Regions from separate parts of the Acinetobacter sp. AYS6 genome, predicted to be linked through region 4. Evidence: predicted binding sites of a transcription regulator. Region 4 holds the regulator's gene; each other region holds the start of a gene.
The links. Region 4 encodes PhoB, which activates phosphate uptake and scavenging genes when phosphate is short. Its sites were predicted from a motif close to TGTCATNAANCTGTCATAA; they were not measured.
Positions count from the first base shown of each region.

Region 1 (3,523 bases), on a different contig from region 4:
AACACTAATCGGTGCATCTTCAATTTGACTTGCCCAGTTATAACGTCCAGATTCAATAGCACTTAAATAAATCACAGGTTTTAATAAAGAACCGACCTGACGTTTTGCATCTAACGCACGGTTAAAACCAGTAAAGTCTTGTGTAGAGCCCACTGCCGCAACTAACTCGCCATTTTCAGGATGTGCAATGAGTACAGCGCCTTGTAAGTTTTTCAAACGAGCTGGATTACTATTAGCTAAACGGTCTACTGAAGCTTTAAATGCGTTTTGAACCTGAGTTTGAGTAATTGGGTCTAAAGTCGTAAAAATACGTAAGCCCTGATTAGTTAAATCACTTTCTTGATATTCTGTACGCAATTGACGACGCACAATATCTAAAAAGTCTGGGAATTTTGCAGGGCCTAAACTTGGTTTACTCAATACATTTAAAGGACGTGCAATTTCGTCTTCGTATTCGGCTTGAGTTAAATAGCCCATCACACGCATGTTATTTAACACGGTATCACGGCGTTTTTTTGCACCTTCAGGGTTTTTCCAAGGATTATATAAAGAAGGGCCTTGAACCAAACCTACTAAATAAGCTTGTTGTGCAACATTCAGCTCACGTAACGGTAAACCAAAATAAAATTGAGAAGCCAAACCATAGCCATTAATTGAGTAGCTTCCATTTTGGCCCAGATTCACTTCATTTAAATACGCTTCTAAAATTTCATCTTTGCTGTAATGCAGCTCAATGAGTAAAGCCATTAAAGCTTCATTCACTTTACGTTTTAACGTGCGTTCAGGTGTAAGGTAGAAGTTTTTAACTAATTGTTGAGTCAGGGTTGAACCACCTTGACGCTTTCCGCCTGTAACATTACTCACTAATGCACGGGCAGTACCACGGATCGAAACGCCATGATGGTGATAGAAATTACGGTCTTCTGTGGAAATTAAAGCTTCAATGAGTGGTTTAGGGACATTATTCAGTTTAATGAGTACACGATCTTCATTGTGTTGAGGATAAATTCCTCCAATGAGTAACGGTTCCAAGCGTGCAACGCCGGTTGAAGAAGGTTTAGTACTTCGAACTTCAACAACTTGATCATTTGCAAAACTTAACTCTAGTACTTGTTCAGGTTCAACACTGTCACCGTAATCAAAACCACGTGTGTGGATATACATATTGCTACCTTGAGCAACATAGCTTCCAGACTTGTCATAATTACTTGAAGTTTTGTAACCCAATAGCTTTAATTCTTGAGTGAAATTTGCTTGAGAAATAGGCGCGTTATTATAAATTTCTAAAGGTCGTGCAAAGACTTTGGCAGGAATATCCCACCGCTGGCCTTCAAATTTTTCACGGATAATATTATCTAAACGAATCAGATAGATACTAAGAGCAATAAAAGCACCAATGACCAAAATGGAAAAGATTAGTGCAAAGAAACCGATACCACGTTCAAACTTCATAAAAATGAGATAAAACCCTAACAATGCCTGTAATGATGCGATAGCTTGTCATCAATTTGCAATGATAAAACTGTGAATAATTGGAAAACTTAGATTGAATTTTACAGCATCTTGTAGTTATGTTTTTTTAAATTAATCAGGTTAATGTTATTATAGGCAAGTATCGCAGCGGAGCTTACTCATTCGTGCAAATTTCACATAAGTCCTTCAGAAACGTCGGGTTAATCGGTCGACCAGATAAATCATCAGTTGTAGAAACACTATGTTTAATTCATGATCATTTGTTGAACCTAGGCTTAAACCCCATTTTTGATCAGGAAACTGCTGAATTAGTGCCTTATGATCATGCACAGGTCGTGAGCCGTCATTTATTAGGTGAAGTTGCTGATTTGGTTATTGTGGTTGGAGGTGATGGTTCTTTACTCCATGCGGCAAGAGCTTTAGTTCGCTACAATACACCTGTTATTGGCATTAACCGCGGACGATTAGGTTTTTTAACTGATATCAAACCCTCAGAAGCCATTTTTAAACTTGATCAAGTCCTTCAAGGACACTTTCAACTTGATCGCCGTTTCTTACTTGAAATGGAAGTGCGAACAAATGGCGAAGTCATTTATGATGCCATTGCTTTAAATGATGTCGTACTACATTCCGGTAAGTCGGTACATATGATCGACTTTGAGCTCAATATTGATGGGCAATACGTTTATCGCCAGCACAGTGATGGTTTAATTGTTTCGACTCCAACTGGATCAACAGCGTATGCTTTGTCAGGTGGTGGACCAATTTTACATCCAAGTATGGATGCGATTGCATTAGTTCCAATGCATCCACATACATTGTCATCACGTCCTATCGTAGTCGGTGGACAAAGCGAAATTAAAATCGTTATTCGCGAAAATCGGGTGTTACCAATGGTAAGTGCAGATGGGCAACATAGTATATCGCTGAATGTCGGAGATAGTTTACACATCCGCAAACATCCATTTAAACTAAGTTTATTGCATCCACCAGGTTATGATTTCTATATGGCCTGCCGTACCAAACTTGGTTGGAACCAAGATTTTGAATCTTTCCAAAGAGATGAATCATGAATATTGAACAAATGCTATCTATTTTAAACCCTGAGATTGTAGAGCGTTTAAAAACAGCAGTAGAAATTGGTAAATGGCCAAATGGCGTTGTTTTAACAAAAGAGCAGCGTGAAACTTGTATGCAAGCTGTAATTGCTTGGGAGTTAAAGAACTTACCAGAAGAGCAGCGTAGTGGCTATATTGACCGTGGTACGAAAGAAGAGGGTGAGGTTTGTGAAGATGATCATCACAAACATGAACCTGAGTTTAAACCGATTCGTTTTGTTTAAAACAGCATTTTAGAATAAAAAGATAAATCGTATTAGCATTTGCTATCGCGTGGGCGACATGGATGTCGCCTGTTGAGCAACAGTACAAGAACGTACTGTTTGCTCAACGAAAGATTTTTGTTACTTTTCATCTTTGAAAAGTAAATATTGCCTATATGTAACCATATCGAAAAGACATAGCGTATAAGGCTGTATGAACTAAATTTTATCTTTTAGCCCTGAATTTCTTGTTTCCCATAATACTTTTGCTTTTTCTATCGCTTCTTCAAAACTAGCAACAACCCCCATAGTATATAGTGCAATTCCCATTGTTTCAGTTACTGCCATTTCACCGTATTCATGGTGCTGTTGACCTAGCCATACTGCTTTAAAAGTTGCTAAATCTAACTCTTCTTCAATTGGACTTCGTTCAGGTGTGAGTTTCGGTAACTCATGTTCATAGAGTTCACCATTTTTGATACCACAAATGAGTGTTTTTGCGTCTGGATTTCGCTCAAATTCACCACCTTCACCCTTAATGACTGCACTATTTTGATAGCCTAAGCGTAGGGCACTATGTTGATGGGAAGTTCTATAGGCAGGATGGAATATTGCTTGTAAGGTGGCTTTAGCATTAAAAGGATTAATTAAGCGGGCTAAAGTATGAATCGGTGAGCGTAATCCCATCACATTTCTTAAAGAAATTAGTTCACTCAAAACGGGTGAAAT
Region 1 is NZ_JAOTNV010000004.1:406,508-410,030, reverse strand. It holds gene mrcB (penicillin-binding protein 1B) at 1-1,452, opposite strand, end outside; gene OD757_RS02790 (NAD(+) kinase) at 1,638-2,546, shown strand; gene OD757_RS02785 (YeaC family protein) at 2,543-2,815, shown strand; gene OD757_RS02780 (glycosyl transferase family protein) at 3,014-3,523, opposite strand, start outside.
Region 1: a site for PhoB is predicted at 1,499-1,517, ahead of OD757_RS02790 (NAD(+) kinase). Genes of this name have one in related genera too.

Region 2 (3,523 bases), on a different contig from region 4:
TAATATAATTCGAAATAATTTTATTAAAAAAAAGCCCATTTCAATTTTAGAAATGGGCTACTAAAACAAAAAACTATCAAACGCAGCAATTAAGCACCCTATAATAGAAGTTTAAATATGTAAAATCAATACATCTTTCATTTGAATTGTAAACTCAGATTAATTATGAATTATTTATATTCTACAAAATAAAAGAAAAAGCTCATTTCCGTCTAAATTAAAATGAGCCTAGTGAATTCCACTTAATCCTGAAATACAAAATGTGATAATTATCACGTTTTGTATTTTTATAATGTCATCGATATATCTCTTTTTCATTGACCCAATTTCAAACTCAAGCCGTCTATTTAGCAAATGAAAAAGCGCTAAAATTTTATCTTTTCCTAAAATTTTTTTATATTATCAACTCAAGTACAACTCGGTTTTTGTCTTATCAATATGATTTAGATTGAATTAAATGTTAATCAAATTTTAAAAACATATATATAATTTTGTTTAAGTTTATGTTTTTATTTGATTTTTATAAATTATTGATATGTAAAGTTTTTATTTATTTTGTGAACAAATTATCAACCAAAATGACACTTGAGTAATTAATAGTCATTGAAATATTGGTAATAAACCTTATATTGAATACAGGTTCATACCTTTAACTGAGGAAACGCTCATGAATAAATTTATGGTTGCAGTCTTTACTGGCATGGTAAGTATTGCTGGTTTAAGTGTTCAAGCTGCAACACCTGAGCAAGAATGTCAGAAATTGCAAGACGATTATAATTTGATTTATGCATCAAAAGGCTTTTGCTTTAAAGATCCTGATGCTAAAGAAAAATATGGTAATGAAAACTGTCATACGACAAAACCAAAGTTTTCTGACAAAGAGCAACAACGTCTTGATGCTATTAAAGAGCGTCAGAAAGAATTGAAATGTAAGTAATTTTTAAAGGAATAATACATGGCATACGATGATCAAAATATCTTCGCAAAAATTTTACGTGATGAACTTCCAGCGATAAAAATCTATGAAGATGATCAAGTTCTAGCTTTTATGGATATTATGCCTCAAGCCGATGGTCATACATTAGTTATTCCAAAAACACCTGCTGTTACACTCCTTGATTTACCTCCAGAAGCAGCTGCATATACCATACAAATCGTTCAGAAGATTGCGAAGGCAATGGAAAAAGCCCTCAATTTAGAAGGTATTGTCTTAATGCAACTTTCTGGAGCAGCGGCAGGACAAACTGTTCCGCATGTTCATTTTCATCTTATTCCTACAAATGTGCATCAACTTGGACGTCATGCTGTAGAGTTAGGAGACCAAGAAAAAATTAAAGCATTAGCTGAGAAAATTAAAGCAGCTCTTTGATTTTTAATTTATTAAAGCGGAGTTTTGACTCCGTTTTTTTTCGTCTAAAAACTATATAAAAACTAAAATAATTAATTTATTTCTAAATTTTAATCGTCATAAAACTGTCATTTAGTTTTCACGCCCCTGTCATAAAGTTTGCCGATACTGCTTAGCAAGTTGGTGAGCTTTTGTAACTTTTTGTACATAAGTCAACTACAAAATAAATAGTTAACTAGGCATACGCCATTTTTAAAACTTTTGGAGAAATCTCAATGAAGAAATTGCTACTCGCTGCCGCAGTTGCAACTTTGAGCATAAACGCGGTGCAAGCAGCGCCAACTTTGTATGGCAAACTAAATGTTTCTATTAACCAAGTTGACAATAAAAATTTCGATGGAAAAAGTGACGTTACCGAAATTAACTCAAACTCTTCTCGCATTGGGGTAAAAGGCGAAGAGAAATTAACTGACAAGTTATCTGCGGTTTATTTGGCTGAATGGGCAATTTCTACTGATGGTTCAGGTTCTGATACTGATCTTAGTGCGCGTAACCGTTTTATCGGTTTAAAAACTGAAGGTGTTGGTACATTAAAAGTAGGTAAGTATGATTCTTACTTCAAAACTGCTGCTGGTGGTAACCAAGACATCTTTAATGACGATACACGTTTAGATATTACCAACATCATGTACGGCGAAAACCGTTTAGACAACGTAGTTGGTTTTGAATTAGACCCTAAATTATTAGCTGGTTTAACTTTCAACATCATGGCTCAAACTGGTGAAAGCACCTCTGATAGCAAACAAGGTGAAACTGGTAAAGACAGCAAAAATGACAGCTTTGACTCAGTATCAACTGCGCTTGGTTATGAAAACAAAGACATTGGTTTAGCAGTAGCTGCTGCTGGTGACTTTGGTATTAAAGGTAAATATGCTGCTTACGGTCTGAAAGATGTTTATACAGATGCTTACCGTGTGACTGGTTCTTATGACATCGCAAAATCAGGTTTTGTTGTAGGTGCTTTATGGCAACATGCTGAACCTACTGATGATTTGACTGCATATGGTCAATCATATAAATCAGATGGTTCAATCGATAAAGCTGGTAAAGCTTACCGTGGTTTAGAGGAACAAGCATATGCAGTAACAGCTGCTTATAAAATTCCTAACACTAAACTAAAAGTAAAAGCAGAATATGCTTCTGCTGAAACACAAGTAAGTGGTCAATCAGATCGTAAAATTGATTTGTATGGTTTAGGTCTTGATTACCAAATCAATAAACAAGCTCGCTTTTACGGTATCGTTGCTCAACAAAAACGCGACTGGTTAAATGATGACGACAAGCAAACTGTTGTAGGTACTGGTATCGAATATAACTTCTAATTAGTTATCTTTGATTCATATCTAAAATAAAAGGGCTAATGCCCTTTTATTTTATTATGCAGATTTAAAAAGCCGATATTTTTATACCGGCTTTTTTAACTTTGTATCTTACTTTAAGAAACCACTTACAAGATTCATGACGTTTTGAATGTCTTGATTTGCTTCTTGATGATCGGTACTGTCACCTTGAGGTGTTAATGAGTCAATGACCTGAGGTAAGACAGAAGCAATTGCACCGTAAACTTGCTCTTTTGGCGCTTGGGATTGCTGAGCAACTTGCTCAATGTCGGCTGGATTAAACAAACTCTGTAATTGTTGAGTCGGAACTTCGCTATTACTTTGATTTGGATCAACCCAGCTTTGAACCTGACTACCTAAACCCGCACCTTTCAACTTTTCTAAAGCTGCTTGTAAACCACCTTGTTGTTGAACCCAGCCTAAGATTAGAGGCACAACTGCAATTAATAAGCTTTGTACACCGCCACCTGTTTGAGGTGTGTTGTTATTATTTCCAGTCACTTGACCTAATACAGAACCTAGTACGCCTCCAAGACCACCTTGAGTACCAGATGAAGTATTACCGCCCATTTGTCCTAATACTGAACCTAAAATTCCACCTAAACCACCTTGTCCTGACGCTTGCTGATTCCCACCTAAAGCTTGCTTAGCCAAAACTTCTACAATGTTGCTTAAATTTGTCATGTGTAACTCTTATGTATGGTTTATACATGAGCATACGCGGATTCTTGTTAAGACAGCAAAAGCCAAATTGTTAAATTTTGAAAGAGATTGA
Region 2 is NZ_JAOTNV010000006.1:266,288-269,810, reverse strand. It holds gene OD757_RS09590 (YARHG domain-containing protein) at 668-937, shown strand; gene OD757_RS09585 (HIT family protein) at 956-1,369, shown strand; gene OD757_RS09580 (porin) at 1,624-2,730, shown strand; gene OD757_RS09575 (YidB family protein) at 2,839-3,432, opposite strand.
Region 2: a site for PhoB is predicted at 1,464-1,482, ahead of OD757_RS09580 (porin). Genes of this name have one in related genera too.

Region 3 (3,523 bases), on a different contig from region 4:
CTCTATAACGACTTGTTAATTTATAATTGAATGTACATGAAAATAGACTGAACTTTAAAAAGAAACAAATAAAAAAGCCACTGTAAACAGTGGCTTTAAGTTTTTTAAATGCTTTTATACAAACTGCAAGAATAACCAGTACAAACCGCCTGACAAACAGATTGTTGCAGGAAGAGTAAATACCCATGCAGATAAAATTGTTTTAACTGTATTGAAGTTTAAGCCTGATCTATTCGCGACCATGGTACCTGCAACAGCACTGTTTAAAACGTGTGTTGTTGAAACAGGCATACCTAAACCATCAGCAGCTGCAATTGTACTCATTGCTACAAGCTCAGCAGACATCCCTTGACCATAAGTCATGTGATGCTTACCAATACGCTCACCTACAGTCACAACAATACGTTTCCAACCCACCATGGTGCCTAAGCCAAGTGCCAAAGCAACGGCTACTTTCACCCAAGTTGGAATGTATTGTAAGAATGAATCTAAGCTACTACGGTATTCTTTCACAAGTTTTTCTTGTGACTGATCCATTTTTGGTAATGCATTCGCTTTATCCAAACGTTTAAACGATGTGGTGCTTAAATACATGTCATTACGAATTTCGCTAATTGCGGCTTCAGGAATGTCTTTTAAGTTGCTATAGCTAGAAACACGCTCACCCAAATGATCAGTCAGGCTTGCCAATGCAGGCACTACTTCTGGAGTTTGCTGTTTAGTTTGAATATATTTAGTCAAAATAACACGTGCTTTTTCATCGGTTAATTCTGGCTGATTTTGATTCAAAAATACGGCAGTTTGAGAAGAAAGCTGATGGAATGATTGAACTTGTTGTGTATCAAGGTTTTTATTTAATGAATAAGCCAACGGCACCAGACCAACCAAAATCAGCATGATGAGACCCATACCTTTTTGACCGTCATTTGAACCATGTGCAAAACTTACGCCTGTGCAGGTAAAGATTAAAATTGCACGAATGATTGCTGGAGGTGGTTTATTACCTTCTGGTGGCTGGAATAATTCTAATTGGCGTTTAAAAACAGTTTTAACTAACAAGAAGACAATCGCTGCAAAAGCAAAACCAATTAAAGGTGAAAACAATAATGCCTTACCGACTTTAATCACCTGATCCATATCAACACCACTGGTCGTTACGCCAGTCGATGCACTCAATAGATGGTTCATAATGCCCACACCCAAGATTGAACCAATCAAGGTATGAGAGCTAGACGCAGGAATACCTAAGAACCAAGTTCCTAAGTTCCAAAGAATCGCAGCAATAAGAAGCGCAAAAACCATTGCGAAACCTGCACCACTGCCCATGTTCATAATCAATTCAACAGGCAACAATGCAATAATACCGTAAGCGACTGCGCCGCTTGCAACCATTACCCCAAGAAAATTACAAAAACCTGCCCACATAACTGCTACCGGTGCAGGTAAAGCATTGGTGTAAATCACTGTCGCGACTGCATTTGCAGTATCGTGGAAGCCATTTACAAACTCAAAGCCTAAAGCAATCAAAAGTGCTGTAGATAAAAGGATAACCGAATAAAGACTCAAAGGCGGTACATGCGCTAAATCAGCACTCACCTGAAATCCAATATAAATAAGTGTTGCAACAATAATCGTCAGAAACACCGGCATAAAAAACTTAGGTGTCGGGACATGTACATTCGTCGATTTGACTTGCAGGTTTGCCGCAAGTTTTGAATCCGAAACAGGGGGTAGATTAGAATTCATGCAGACGGTAAGAGGATAGAAAAATCCTCTGTATTCTTAAATTAAATTATGACAATTATATGACAAAGCGGCGTCTGATGAAGTCAATTTTTCATATTTTGACCTCATTTGATGCACCTTTCCTCTATGCAATTTATTTTTATTTTAAAATACAATAATTTAAATCATTTTATATCTTCCTTATTTATGACTATTTTTAAAGCAAAAATATATAAAAAATTACCTGCATGACTATTTTTCAAACAGCCTAATTGTCATAAAACGGAATATTGGAGATGAAATATTTCAATATCATGATCATTTTATGAATATTTGATGAAAAAACATTCTCTATTTGTCATTAGAAGCCGTTTTTTTAATGAATCTATTACAAGTGAATGATGGGTCGTTATAGCTCATCAATTGTGCAACTATTCTGTTACAATAGCGCCGCATTTTTAAATTTGTAAAATATCGGGGTTTTCTATGTCTACGCTTGCCACCCTAAAAGCGCTTCTTGCCAAACGCATTCTGATTATTGATGGTGCAATGGGCACCATGATTCAACGCCATAAACTAGAAGAAGCCGACTACCGTGGTGAGCGTTTTGCCGATTGGGCACATGACTTAAAAGGTAACAATGACCTTCTTGTGCTGACTCAACCGGAAATCATTCAAGGTATTCATGAAGCTTATCTTGATGCGGGCGCAGACATTATTGAAACCAACAGCTTTAACGGCACACGTGTTTCAATGTCTGATTATCACATGGAAGATCTTGTTCCAGAGATTAACCGCGAAGCAGCACGTTTAGCTAAAGCAGCCTGTGAAAAATATTCGACTCCAGATAAACCTCGTTTTGTAGCAGGTGTACTCGGTCCGACATCACGTACCTGCTCTATTTCACCCAATGTAAATGATCCAGCATTTCGTAACATTACCTTTGATGAGCTAAAAGAAAACTATATTGAGGCAACTCATGCGCTGATTGAAGGCGGTGCAGATATCATTCTGATTGAAACCGTTTTTGATACATTAAACTGTAAAGCTGCAATTTTTGCGGTGAAAGAAGTCTTTAAACAAATTGGTCATGAATTACCTCTCATGATTTCGGGAACCATTACCGATGCCTCAGGTCGTACCTTAACAGGTCAAACTGCCGAAGCGTTCTGGAACTCGGTACGTCATGGTGACTTACTTTCAATTGGTTTCAACTGCGCCCTTGGTGCAGATGCAATGCGTCCTCACGTTAAAACCGTGTCTGATGTTGCTGATACGTTCATTTCTGCTCATCCAAATGCAGGCTTACCAAATGCTTTTGGTGAATATGATGAAACACCAGAACAAACTGCTGCCTTCTTAAAAGAGTTTGCAGAAAGTGGTTTGATTAATATTACCGGTGGTTGCTGTGGTACAACACCAGATCATATTCGTGCCATTGCTAATGCTGTAAAAGACATTGCACCACGTCAAATTCCTGAAACTAAACCAGCTTGCCGCTTAAGTGGTTTAGAACCATTTAATATTTATGATGACTCATTGTTCGTTAACGTAGGCGAACGTACTAACGTTACTGGTTCAAAAAAATTCTTACGTCTTATTCGTGAAGAAAACTTTGCCGAAGCTTTAGAAGTTGCACAGCAACAAGTGGAAGCTGGCGCTCAGATTATTGACATTAATATGGATGAAGGGATGCTCGATTCGCAAAATGCGATGGTACATTTCTTAAACCTTGTGGCTTCTGAGCCAGACATTTCACGTGTGCCGATCATGATTGACTCATCGAAATGGGAAATCA
Region 3 is NZ_JAOTNV010000005.1:628,158-631,680, forward strand. It holds gene OD757_RS07710 (inorganic phosphate transporter) at 115-1,746, opposite strand; gene metH (methionine synthase) at 2,212-3,523, shown strand, end outside.
Region 3: a site for PhoB is predicted at 1,793-1,811, ahead of OD757_RS07710 (inorganic phosphate transporter). Genes of this name have one in related genera too.

Region 4 (3,523 bases):
ATTTCCATGTCAGAACCAATCAGGTCACAGTGACTATCAATATGTAAATTGAGCGTGTGTCCATAATCGGCATTGTAGGCCTGAGCATCATCAAAGAGTTGATTCATTAAGCTCGGCATTTCAATAATCTGATTTTTTGCAACTTTCTTGTTGTTTTCTAAATTTGATAACAATAGTAAATCATTCACCAAAGCATTCATGCGCTTGGTTTGTGACTGCATCTGATCAAATGCACGTTTCCAGCGTGGACTAATATCTTCCTGATCGGTAAATGTCTCGATATAACCACTCAGTACCGTTAAAGGCGTACGAAGTTCATGAGAAATATTATCGACGAAGTCTTTACGCATTTGTTCAAGGTTGTGCATACGCGTAACATCGTAAGCCACTAATAAACGACTTTCTCCACCAAATCGTGTGAGTTTAACCTGTACATAACGGTCATCATCGAAATTAGAGTGGAGCTTGATACCATCGGGTGCCTGATCAATATTGTTAAAATATTCAATAAAAGTCGGCTGGCGTAAAATCGTTAATAAGTTACGACCACGGTCGAGAGGGCTGATGCCTAACAAACGTTCAGCAGCAGGGTTCCACCACTCGATTTGATGTTGGTCATCAATCAAAACAACGGCTTCAGCAAGTGCAACCAAAGATGACTGAGCTCGGTCAATTAAACCGACCATTTCGGCCTGAACAATTCGCTCCTGACGCTGAGCACGGTAAACATTAAATAATAATGCCCCCCAAATCCCGTTAAGATTTGGAGGAACGTCATAAGGCTTATTCGCAATCCAGTCATTGACCAGATATAAAGAACGCAACTGGAGTGTAAAAAACACCACAAAGGCGATAAAAATACAGCTCCAGAAATACCCAAGGCCTAAACCGACTAAACCGGCAATAATTAGAAAAAATAATAAGAGCCGTAAATCTTGTTTGGCAAACGTCCATAAACTACTGTAGCGGGAAAGCTTTTGTTCACGTACCTGTTCGGGGACGGGGTAGGGTTCATACATAAATCTTGGTTAACCTGCGGCTAAATCTGCACGTGTTGAGAAGCGGTAGCCTGTTCCACGCACAGTCTGAACAAATCGGTCAACACCGAAAGGCTCTAAAACTTTACGTAAACGACGGATATGTACATCGATAGTTCGATCTTCAATATATACATTACCGCCCCACACCTGATCGAGCAACTGGGCACGTGTATATGCACGCTCTGGATGGGTCATAAAAAATGCAAGTAAGCGGTATTCAGTTGGACCCATATCTAAAATGCTGTTGCCAAAGCTGACACGCTGACTTACAGGATCAAGAATTAATCCATTGGCATCAATGGTTTTTTCGCCACTTAATGCATTAGCACGACGAAGAACTGCCTTAATACGTGAAACCAGTTCACGTGTTGAGAACGGCTTAGTCATGTAGTCATCTGCACCTGCGTCAAGACCTTGTACTTTATGGTCTTCTTCTCCGCGGGCAGTCAACATGATGACTGGAATTTCTGCTAGGTTTTCATCTCGTTTTAAGCGGCGACATAAATCAACACCACTTACGCCTCCAGGTAACATCCAATCAAGCAAGATAAGCGCCGGACGTTGGTCGACGATAATTTGATGAGCTTGTTTGGCATCTTCTGCCTGTAAACACTGAAAGCCTGCCATGTCCAAAGAAGTATGGATCATTTCGCGAATAGGAAGCTCATCATCGACAATTAAAATATAGTCATCTTTCACAGCGCAATATCCTATAGATTTAACGGTGAACCGTTTTGTAGTTATGACAGGCTTATTACAAAGATTAATTATGACAATTTCATTGCAGAAAAGTCTATAAAATTAAATTTAGCAATAATTTGTGACAAAAGTAAGGCAAAGGTATGACCAAATTGTGACATGAAAGACTAAATATTCTTAAAGCCATTCAATATGTTACCTTCTTAAAAGCTTTTAATATTCTCATATTTATGGCTGTCAAAAAACTTTAATATTATTTTGAAACTTGAGCTAATAAAGATAAGAAAACGATACGGCATGCGGTTAAAACCTGCTCAAGAGACTGCTCAAACCCTCCCATGACCCATCGAATTGCAATTTGAGTGACATATCCATTTAAGCCAGTGGCGATTAAAGAGAGCTCATTTTCATGATGTTGAATTTGCGGCATGGTCAACATAACAAAGGCCTGAATCATGCGATCAAATTGCGCAAGTGTCTCTTGAATGGTGGCCTGATTATGTAATTCTTGGACCAAAACTGCGTCAACATAGACAATGCGAGCTAATCTTGGGTCGTTTTTTAATGTCGTCAACAATGCTCTTAAGCCAGCATCCACCATTTTTTCTGGATCGGGTGTCGCTTTAATGACAGCTTGCATTAAGTTTTGCTGTAATTCTTCAATCATTTTTAAAAAGATGGTTTGGAATAAATCTTCACTCTTTTTAAATGATTCATAAAAATAGCGTTCTGTGAGTTTTGCTTCTTGGCAGACATCCTTGACGGTCACTGAAAAAAAACCGAGCGTTCCGTAGGTCGCAATACCTGCTTCAATCAGTTTTTCACGGCGTGCCTCTTTACGTTCAGATAGAGATAACCCTTTGAACTGACGTTCTTTACTCACAGTTTTTGTTTTCTTTTTACTGGTTGAGTCGTTTGTCGCCATAAATAAGTCGTGTCCTAATGAATGCTTTCCTAATTTATAGGTTTTGGCCAAATATGCTTACTATGATAAAGCTCTCAGCAGAATTGTGCCATTCTATCTGAAATTACAGTGTACTATATTGACAATGGATATTGTCAAAATTATATTGAAGAGGTCTGAATTGCACATGCAATGAACCGACTGTGCAAATATCGAAAAACAAAGGATGGACAATGAAAAATTTTAAAAACAAAGTCGCTGCAATTACGGGCGCGGGTTCGGGCATTGGACAACAGTTAGCAATTCTTTTGGCAAAACAGGGCTGCCATCTTTCATTAAGCGATATTAATGAAAAGGGATTAGCGCAAACTGTTGAGCTTTTAAAACCGTATAGCGATATTACTGTTACCACTAAAAAACTTGATGTTTCTGACCGTGAAGCAGTAAAGCAGTGGGCACAAGAAACAGTTCAAGATCATGGCTCGGTTAACCTGATTTTTAACAATGCTGGCGTTGCGTTAGGTTCAACTGTTGAAGGTGCGACCTACGAAGATTTAGAGTGGATTGTTGGGATTAATTTCTGGGGTGTGGTGTACGGTACTAAAGAGTTTTTACCGTTCATTAAGCAAACTCAAGATGGCCATATTATTAACATCTCGAGCTTATTTGGTCTGACTGCTCAACCTACTCAATCTGGTTATAACGCGACTAAATTTGCTGTACGTGGTTTCACTGAGTCATTGCGTCAAGAGTTAGATATTGAAAAAAGTGGCGTAAGCTCTTTGTGTGTTCATCCGGGCGGCATTCGCACCAATATTGCTAAATCTGCAAAAATGAGCGATAGCCTGAATAGTTTGGGTATGGACCCAACAAAATCGAT
Region 4 is NZ_JAOTNV010000007.1:370,951-374,473, reverse strand. It holds gene phoR (phosphate regulon sensor histidine kinase PhoR) at 1-1,019, opposite strand, end outside; gene phoB (phosphate regulon transcriptional regulator PhoB) at 1,029-1,739, opposite strand; gene OD757_RS12340 (TetR/AcrR family transcriptional regulator) at 1,993-2,664, opposite strand; gene OD757_RS12335 (SDR family NAD(P)-dependent oxidoreductase) at 2,877-3,523, shown strand, end outside.